Regions from separate parts of the Cytobacillus sp. ABV4_503 genome, predicted to be linked through region 3. Evidence: riboswitches for the same ligand, from Rfam matches in the RefSeq annotation. Region 3 holds a riboswitch; each other region holds the start of a gene.
The links. A riboswitch is a leader RNA that binds a small molecule or an ion and turns the genes downstream of it on or off. The one in region 3 is predicted to bind cobalamin.
Positions count from the first base shown of each region.

Region 1 (2,272 bases), 580 kb from region 3:
TGTCCTCTTTTATTATTATCGGAATTGCAGGGGGGATTGGCTGTGTAGCAGGCGGGCTAGTCTCAGATAAAATTGGAAGAGCAAATCTAACGATTATTTCTATGTGTATCAGTGCCATTTGCTGTATCTTGATTGGCTTTACTTTTGGTCAATATATTTGGTTAACTCTACTCCTTTCTATCATTTGGGGAATGTCTGTCATCGCTGATTCTGCACAGTTTTCTGCCGCAGTTTCAGAAGTTGCAGAAGTTGAGTATGTAGGAACAGCCCTGACTTTTCAAATGTGTATTGGTTTCCTGATCACTATATTTTCTATAAATCTAATCCCTATTATTCAGAGGTTAGTAGGATGGGATTGGGTCTTTGCCTGTTTAGCGATTGGACCGATTCTTGGCATTGTATCTATGGTCCAGTATAAACGGCATGATTTTAATAATGTCAAAGGGACAATCGGTCATTTTAAATAAATTAAACAACATCTATTTGGTCTAACTTTGTGAATTATATCCCAGCAAAAATTAACTCCTGAATAGCAGATATAAGTTCTTTTTACCAATTCCTATATCTAAAAGTCAAAGGCATTAACATAGCATTTAAAAAATTAAGAAAAAAATAATATGTCAAAATTGGTCATTATATGTTATATTAGTAAAAAATTAATATATCAATTTGAATAAGTGCTCACTTTTCGTGAGGTAAAAGGGAAACCAGTGAAAGTCTGGTACAGCCCCCGCTACTGTAAGAGCTGATGAAATTACAATGCCACTGAGAAATCGGGAAGGTGTAAGAGTAAGAAGAAGCTTAAGTCAGGAAACCTGCTTATTTGAACGACACTTGCTTTTCGGAGGGAGAAGTATAGGCGGGACAATTATGATCAATTGTTTTTGAGTTTCAGTATGCTTATTTTTATACTGTCATTTCATATGCCTGTATTCCTTTGAAAAGGAGTGCAGGCATTTTTTATTTGGCAAGAAGCATTGAACTTTGAGAATGGTCTGGCGCAGAGTTCCTGCTCGAGCAGTACGGCAGCAGGCAAGGCGCTTGTGCTTTTCTTAATTGGAGGTTACCTATGAAGAAGGGAAAAATCTTTGTTGTCGGCTTCGGTCCGGGCGATCGTGAGCATATAACCAAACGGGCTGTGGATGCGCTGCAGCAGAGTGATTGCATTATTGGCTACAAAACTTACGTAGATCTGATCATGCCATTCGTTACAGCAAGTTCCATTGTCAGCACAGGGATGACTGAAGAGGTATCCCGTGCGCAGGATGCAGTGAAACGGGCGGAAGCCGGCCATATTGTTTCCGTGATTTCGAGCGGTGATTCGGGTGTATACGGCATGGCCGGCCTAGTGTATGAAGTGCTGATCGAAATGGGCTGGAAGGAAGAAGAAGGAATCCAAGTGGAAATTGTTCCTGGCATCTCCGCGATTAATTCATGTGCAAGCTTACTGGGTGCACCTGTCATGCATGACTCCTGCACCATCAGTCTGAGTGATCATTTAACACCCTGGACGGTAATCGAGAAGCGGATTGAAGCAGCCGGAATGGCGGATTTTGTCATCGCTTTATATAACCCGAAAAGCGGCAGGAGGACACGGCAGATTGTCGAGGCACAAAGGATTCTATTAAAATATCGTTCTCCTGATACACCAGTGGGGCTTGTGAAAAGTGCTTACCGTGAAAATCAGAATGTCATTCTGACGACACTGGCGGAAATGCTTGATCACGATATAGGCATGCTGACAACAGTTGTGATCGGGAATTCCTCCACTTTCTTTTATGACAACAAGATCATTACGCCGAGAGGCTATCAGCGCAAGTACACGCTTGGGGAAGAGAAGCAAACCTTAAAGCCGCATCAGCGTTTAAAAAAGGAAACGGAGCCATGGGCATTAAATCAGGAAACCGGGGAAGCCCAGGCCGGCTACGAGCAGATTGAAAGCAAAAAACAAGCAGACAGCTCACTGGATATGGCTTTTAAGGCATTATCGATGGTGACGAAGTCGGAGATTGACCAAACTCATTTGGTGCAGCAGCCAATCGAAGATATTTTTGAATTTGCGGTTTCGCCTGGTGTAGCCAATAAATTTATTACAGCTGACCAAATGCGTGTACTGGCAGAGGCTGTTGGCGAGAAAGGCACCATGGAATATACACCGGATCACCGATTCTTAATCAAGATTCCAACCGGGCGGCCACAGTCGATTGTGGAAAAACTCGAACAGCACGCTCTGACAGTCATGCCGGTGGGTGATGTGCTAAATGTAAAAGCG
Region 1 is NZ_JBSWTH010000001.1:2,586,993-2,589,264, reverse strand. Features, by position in the region: gene ACXAD1_RS12975 (MFS transporter) at 1-467, shown strand, start outside; cobalamin riboswitch at 659-837, shown strand; gene cobJ (precorrin-3B C(17)-methyltransferase) at 1,070-2,272, shown strand, end outside.
Region 1: another riboswitch for cobalamin. It lies ahead of cobJ (precorrin-3B C(17)-methyltransferase); the one in region 3 lies ahead of ACXAD1_RS15830 (ribonucleoside-diphosphate reductase subunit alpha).

Region 2 (2,272 bases), on a different contig from region 3:
GCAGGAAAGCCGCTGCTGTTATATAAGCTAAAAATTTATTATTTAAATACGTCCGGATATACTGCTTTTGCAAGTTCCTCGACTCCTTCAATAATACGAGGGCCAGAGCGGGTTACCATATCGGAATCAACATCGGCAACCTGCTTATTTTTCACTGCGGTTATATCCTGCCAGCCATCCCTGCCCATTACATTGCCGACAGCATCTTCAGTGTAATAGCCATGAGTAGTGATGATTACATCCGGATTCCGTTCGATAATCGCTTCCGGATCCATTTTTGGCCATCCTTCTTCCGTAATGATATTTTCTGCATTGATGGCACTTAGCATTTCGTCCATAAATGTTTTTGTACCTGCTGTATAGATTTCAGGAGCAGGTGAAACTTCCACGAATACGGATTTGCGGTCTTCTTCTTTTATGCCCTGAGCTTTTGTTTTGATTTCCTCGAGCTTGCTTTTCATGTCTGAAACAAGCTGCTCTGCTTTATCTTTCTCTCCCGCTGCGGTTCCAACCATTTCAATGGATTCAAAAACCTGATCAAAGCTCTTCGCATCATTGACAACAAGGACGGTCACACCTGCATCCCTTAATTGCTGAAGACCAGCTTCGGAATTATGTGCGCTTGAAGCATGAGCAAGGGCAAGATCCGGATTTAAAGAAATAATTTTCTCGACATTAAATTCCATGCCGCCAATCTTTTCTTTTTCTGTGGCTTCGGGCGGGTAATTATCAAAATCGGAGACACCGACAACTTCTTCTCCAAGCCCCAATTCAAAAGCAATTTCGGTGTTGCTTGGAATCATGGACACGATTCTTTCAGGCTTGGATTCAATGGTTATTTCATTATCAAGAGCATCCTTTATTGTTACAGGAAAAGCAGCTTCTTCCCCGCCGGCATTCTGCCCTTCCTCAACCTTGTTCTCTTCTTTAGGCTGTTCAGCACTCTCGCCGCAGCCTGCAAGCACTCCTGCAGCCAGAAGCAACGTTAATAAAAATGCATAAAACTTTTTCATACTCAGCAATCCTCCTAGAACTTTCGACAAAATTCGGGCGGTGCCTGTCACCACCTATAAAATAAAAAAACATCCCCTCGAACAGCAAGGAGATGTTGGTATGGTCATTTATCAATCAGTGCAAAAGGGATGGCCGGACCAAACACCTCCCTATCCTCGTAGGTTTATGGGTGCTAAGAATCAGGCAGGTCTCCTGGCTCATGGTCAATGCGTTCTGCTCCTTCCCATACATTCCTGTACAGTGGATTTGCAGACAGCTTCCATTTACAGTGGCGGGACCGCGCTGGACTTTCACCAGCTTCCCTATTAAGTCTTCAAAAGAGCCTGTTTTAAAGCTCTTTTGAGAAGACACCTGTTCTATGCGGATATAAAATTTTCTATCTCCGATTATACACCATCCCGCAGAAAAAGTAAGAGAAATTTGCTGAATGTTGTAAAAAAGTTCAGAATTCTAACGCGAGTATATTTTCCATTCTCTTGTTTTCTTATCGAACACAATCTTAGCCTCACATGGCTCTTTCACAATGGCTTCATACTCATCATACATATCATCCATATTCGCAAAATCACCAATGATCCAAATAGGAATTTCTATCCGGACCCGATTCTGTTCGATATCCTTAATGGAAAGGACCGCTCCTTCTTTCATAAGAGGCTTTAAGGAAAGCAGGACATCTCTGGTAATTGGAGGATACGTCTTTTTCTTTTTAATGCCAAGGAGCGTTTTTTCGACTTTCATCTGTCCCATTTTACCGGGGATTACTTCTCCAAGCATCCGGTAAAAATCGTTCAGATCGCGATAATATGTGCGGTTAAACCAGCCATCATCATGGGCAAGGTACACAAAGCGATTGCTCAGATAATTGTAAAAAGGCGGCTTAAGATGTTCCTTGACATGACCAAGATAAAGAAGCTCAGCAATTGTCTGGCCGGGAAGCTCATTCACCGCTTCCTCTTCCTCGAAGTCGATCCAGCAAAAATCGCCATAGCCGTATACATCATCCTCAACCAGCCTGCCCAGCTTGTCCCTTGACACATAATCGAACATCGTATGGGTATTAAAGTCCCCATGTTCAAAACGATGCTTTAACAGCAGCAGATTATTAATAGAATCTGAAAGAGTTTGGGCAAACTCTTCAAACTCAATTCCATAAGTCATCACATACTGATCCTGTTCATTAAGATGGATGTAGATGAGATCACGAATTGCATGATTCCTTCTTTTCAATGACGAAACCTCCGAACCGTTACCCAAAGTG
Region 2 is NZ_JBSWTH010000002.1:76,845-79,116, reverse strand. Features, by position in the region: gene ACXAD1_RS25355 (FecCD family ABC transporter permease) at 1-73, opposite strand, end outside; gene ACXAD1_RS25350 (ABC transporter substrate-binding protein) at 39-1,013, opposite strand; cobalamin riboswitch at 1,180-1,384, opposite strand; gene ACXAD1_RS25345 (hypothetical protein) at 1,465-2,241, opposite strand.
Region 2: another riboswitch for cobalamin. It lies ahead of ACXAD1_RS25350 (ABC transporter substrate-binding protein); the one in region 3 lies ahead of ACXAD1_RS15830 (ribonucleoside-diphosphate reductase subunit alpha).

Region 3 (2,272 bases):
CTCCGTATCTGTCGTATTAAACGCGCTTAGATTACAAAGAGTAAAAATAAAGTGAAACAGTGTGGGCTTTTTCTCCACTGATTATTAGTTGATTCAATCGAGCCTATACGGACTCCTCTAGGCCTTGAAGTGGAATCTTACTGACCGCTAGACTAAGATAATTGAAAAAACGTTTAATTAAAAAGGAGCAGATAAAATGAAAAAATGGGCCGGTGCAGCGATTGCTTACCTCGTTCTTGTAATGGCAGGATATGCTGTATATGATTCTTTTTGGGCTACCCCAGAGCCGGTATCACATGATAATGAAATGGAAAATCATGAATGAAAAAAAAGAACAGAGGAAATTCCCTCTGTTCTTTTTTTGTGTACTAAGGATTAAAAGTTTGTAATCTATTTCTCTATATGATAGAATCATCTACAATATATAGTATATATTAAAAAAATAAAAACTACATATAGATCGTGATTGGTGTCCTAAGAGGACTTAATAGGGAATTCGGTGTAAAACCGAAGCTGTCCCCGCAACTGTAAGTGCAGACGAAAAGAGCATGCCACTGTACAATACGCGTTAAGGCGATTGTATGGGAAGGGCTTTTAGTAGAGTGAAGCACAAGCCAGGAGACCTGCCAGGGCGATCGAAAGTTTCTTATCTTCGGGGATTGAGATGATGAAACGATCGCGTAATGGCCGTTTGTCATCTTCTTCCTGCTATTATTCTATCGTTTGATCCGCTCATTTTCCGGGCGGATTTTTATTTTGCCTTTAGGAGGAAGTAAGATGGTCCAAACCATACAACCGATCGAAATTTTAGAAGAACTTAAGACAGAATTTCCCCAGCTCGGCATTGGGCAGCTATTAAAAAGGTATGAAGAAATGAGCCTGCGGGGAGCAGAGGCGATGTATGACCAGCTTATTCTGGATTGTTTATCTTTTATCAGCATTGATGAGCCTGATTGGACTTTTGCCGCTTCACGTCTGCTTCTTAAGAAGCTCTATATTGAGTCAGGAAAAAATAGAGAATGCCAGCCGGATGATTGCTACAAACATTTTTATACGTTAATTGAACGGCTGACGGCTTTGGGAATTTATGAACAGGATTTATTAGATGAGTATTCAACGGATGAGATAAATGAACTTGCCCGCTTCATAAAGAAAGAAAATGATCGCTTATTTACATATTTGGGGTTGAAAATGCTGGCTGACCGATATCTTGCCAGGGACAAACATAAAAATCTTTATGAACTCCCCCAGGAGCGGTTTATGATCATCAGCATGGTGCTGATGAAAAAGGAGCCGAAGGGTATGCGGCTTGAACTTGTTAAAGAGGCTTATTGGGCAATGAGCGGTTTGTATATGACTGTTGCCACTCCAACGCTCGCTAATGCAGGGAAGAACTGGGGACAGCTTTCAAGCTGTTTCATTGAGACCGTTGATGACAGTCTTGATTCTATTTATGACAGCAATACCGATATTGCATCACTGTCAAAAAATGGCGGCGGAATCGGAGTATATTTGGGAAAAATCCGCAGCAGAGGCAGTGATATTAAAGGATTTAAGGGGGCATCTTCAGGTGTGATTCCCTGGATGAAGCAGCTGAATAACACAGCCGTCAGTGTCGACCAGCTTGGACAAAGGCAGGGTGCTATAAGCGTCTATCTTGATGTCTGGCATAAAGATATATTTTCATTCCTTGATGCAAAGCTTAATAACGGAGATGAAAGGCAGCGAACACATGATTTATTCACTGGTGTCTGCATTCCGGATTTGTTTATGGAAAAAGTGGAAAGCCGGGGATATTGGTATTTATTTGATCCCCATGAAGTCCGCAAGGTAATGGGCTTTTCACTGGAGGATTTTTATGACGAAGGTGAAGGCGAAGGTTTATTCCGCCAGAAATATAAAGAGTGCATAGATAACCCGAATCTATCAAGGGAAAAAGTTCCTGCCATCGATATAATGAAATCCATCATGAGAAGCCAGCTTGAAACAGGGACACCATTTATGTTTTACCGGGATGAAGTAAACCGGAAAAATGCCAATTCACATTGCGGAATGATTTATTGTACAAACCTGTGCACGGAAATCGTACAAAACCAAAGTGTTACAAAGCGGGTTGAGGAATATACAAGGGATGGGAGAATTATTATCGAAAAACAGCCAGGAGATTTCATTGTCTGCAATCTTTCATCCATCAATCTTGCAAGAGCCGTTAATGAGGGAGTTCTTGAAAAGCTAGTGCCAATACAGGTGCGAATGCTTGATAATGTCATTG
Region 3 is NZ_JBSWTH010000001.1:3,167,131-3,169,402, reverse strand. Features, by position in the region: gene ACXAD1_RS15840 (heavy metal translocating P-type ATPase) at 1-55, shown strand, start outside; gene ACXAD1_RS15835 (hypothetical protein) at 197-325, shown strand; cobalamin riboswitch at 451-644, shown strand; gene ACXAD1_RS15830 (ribonucleoside-diphosphate reductase subunit alpha) at 778-2,272, shown strand, end outside.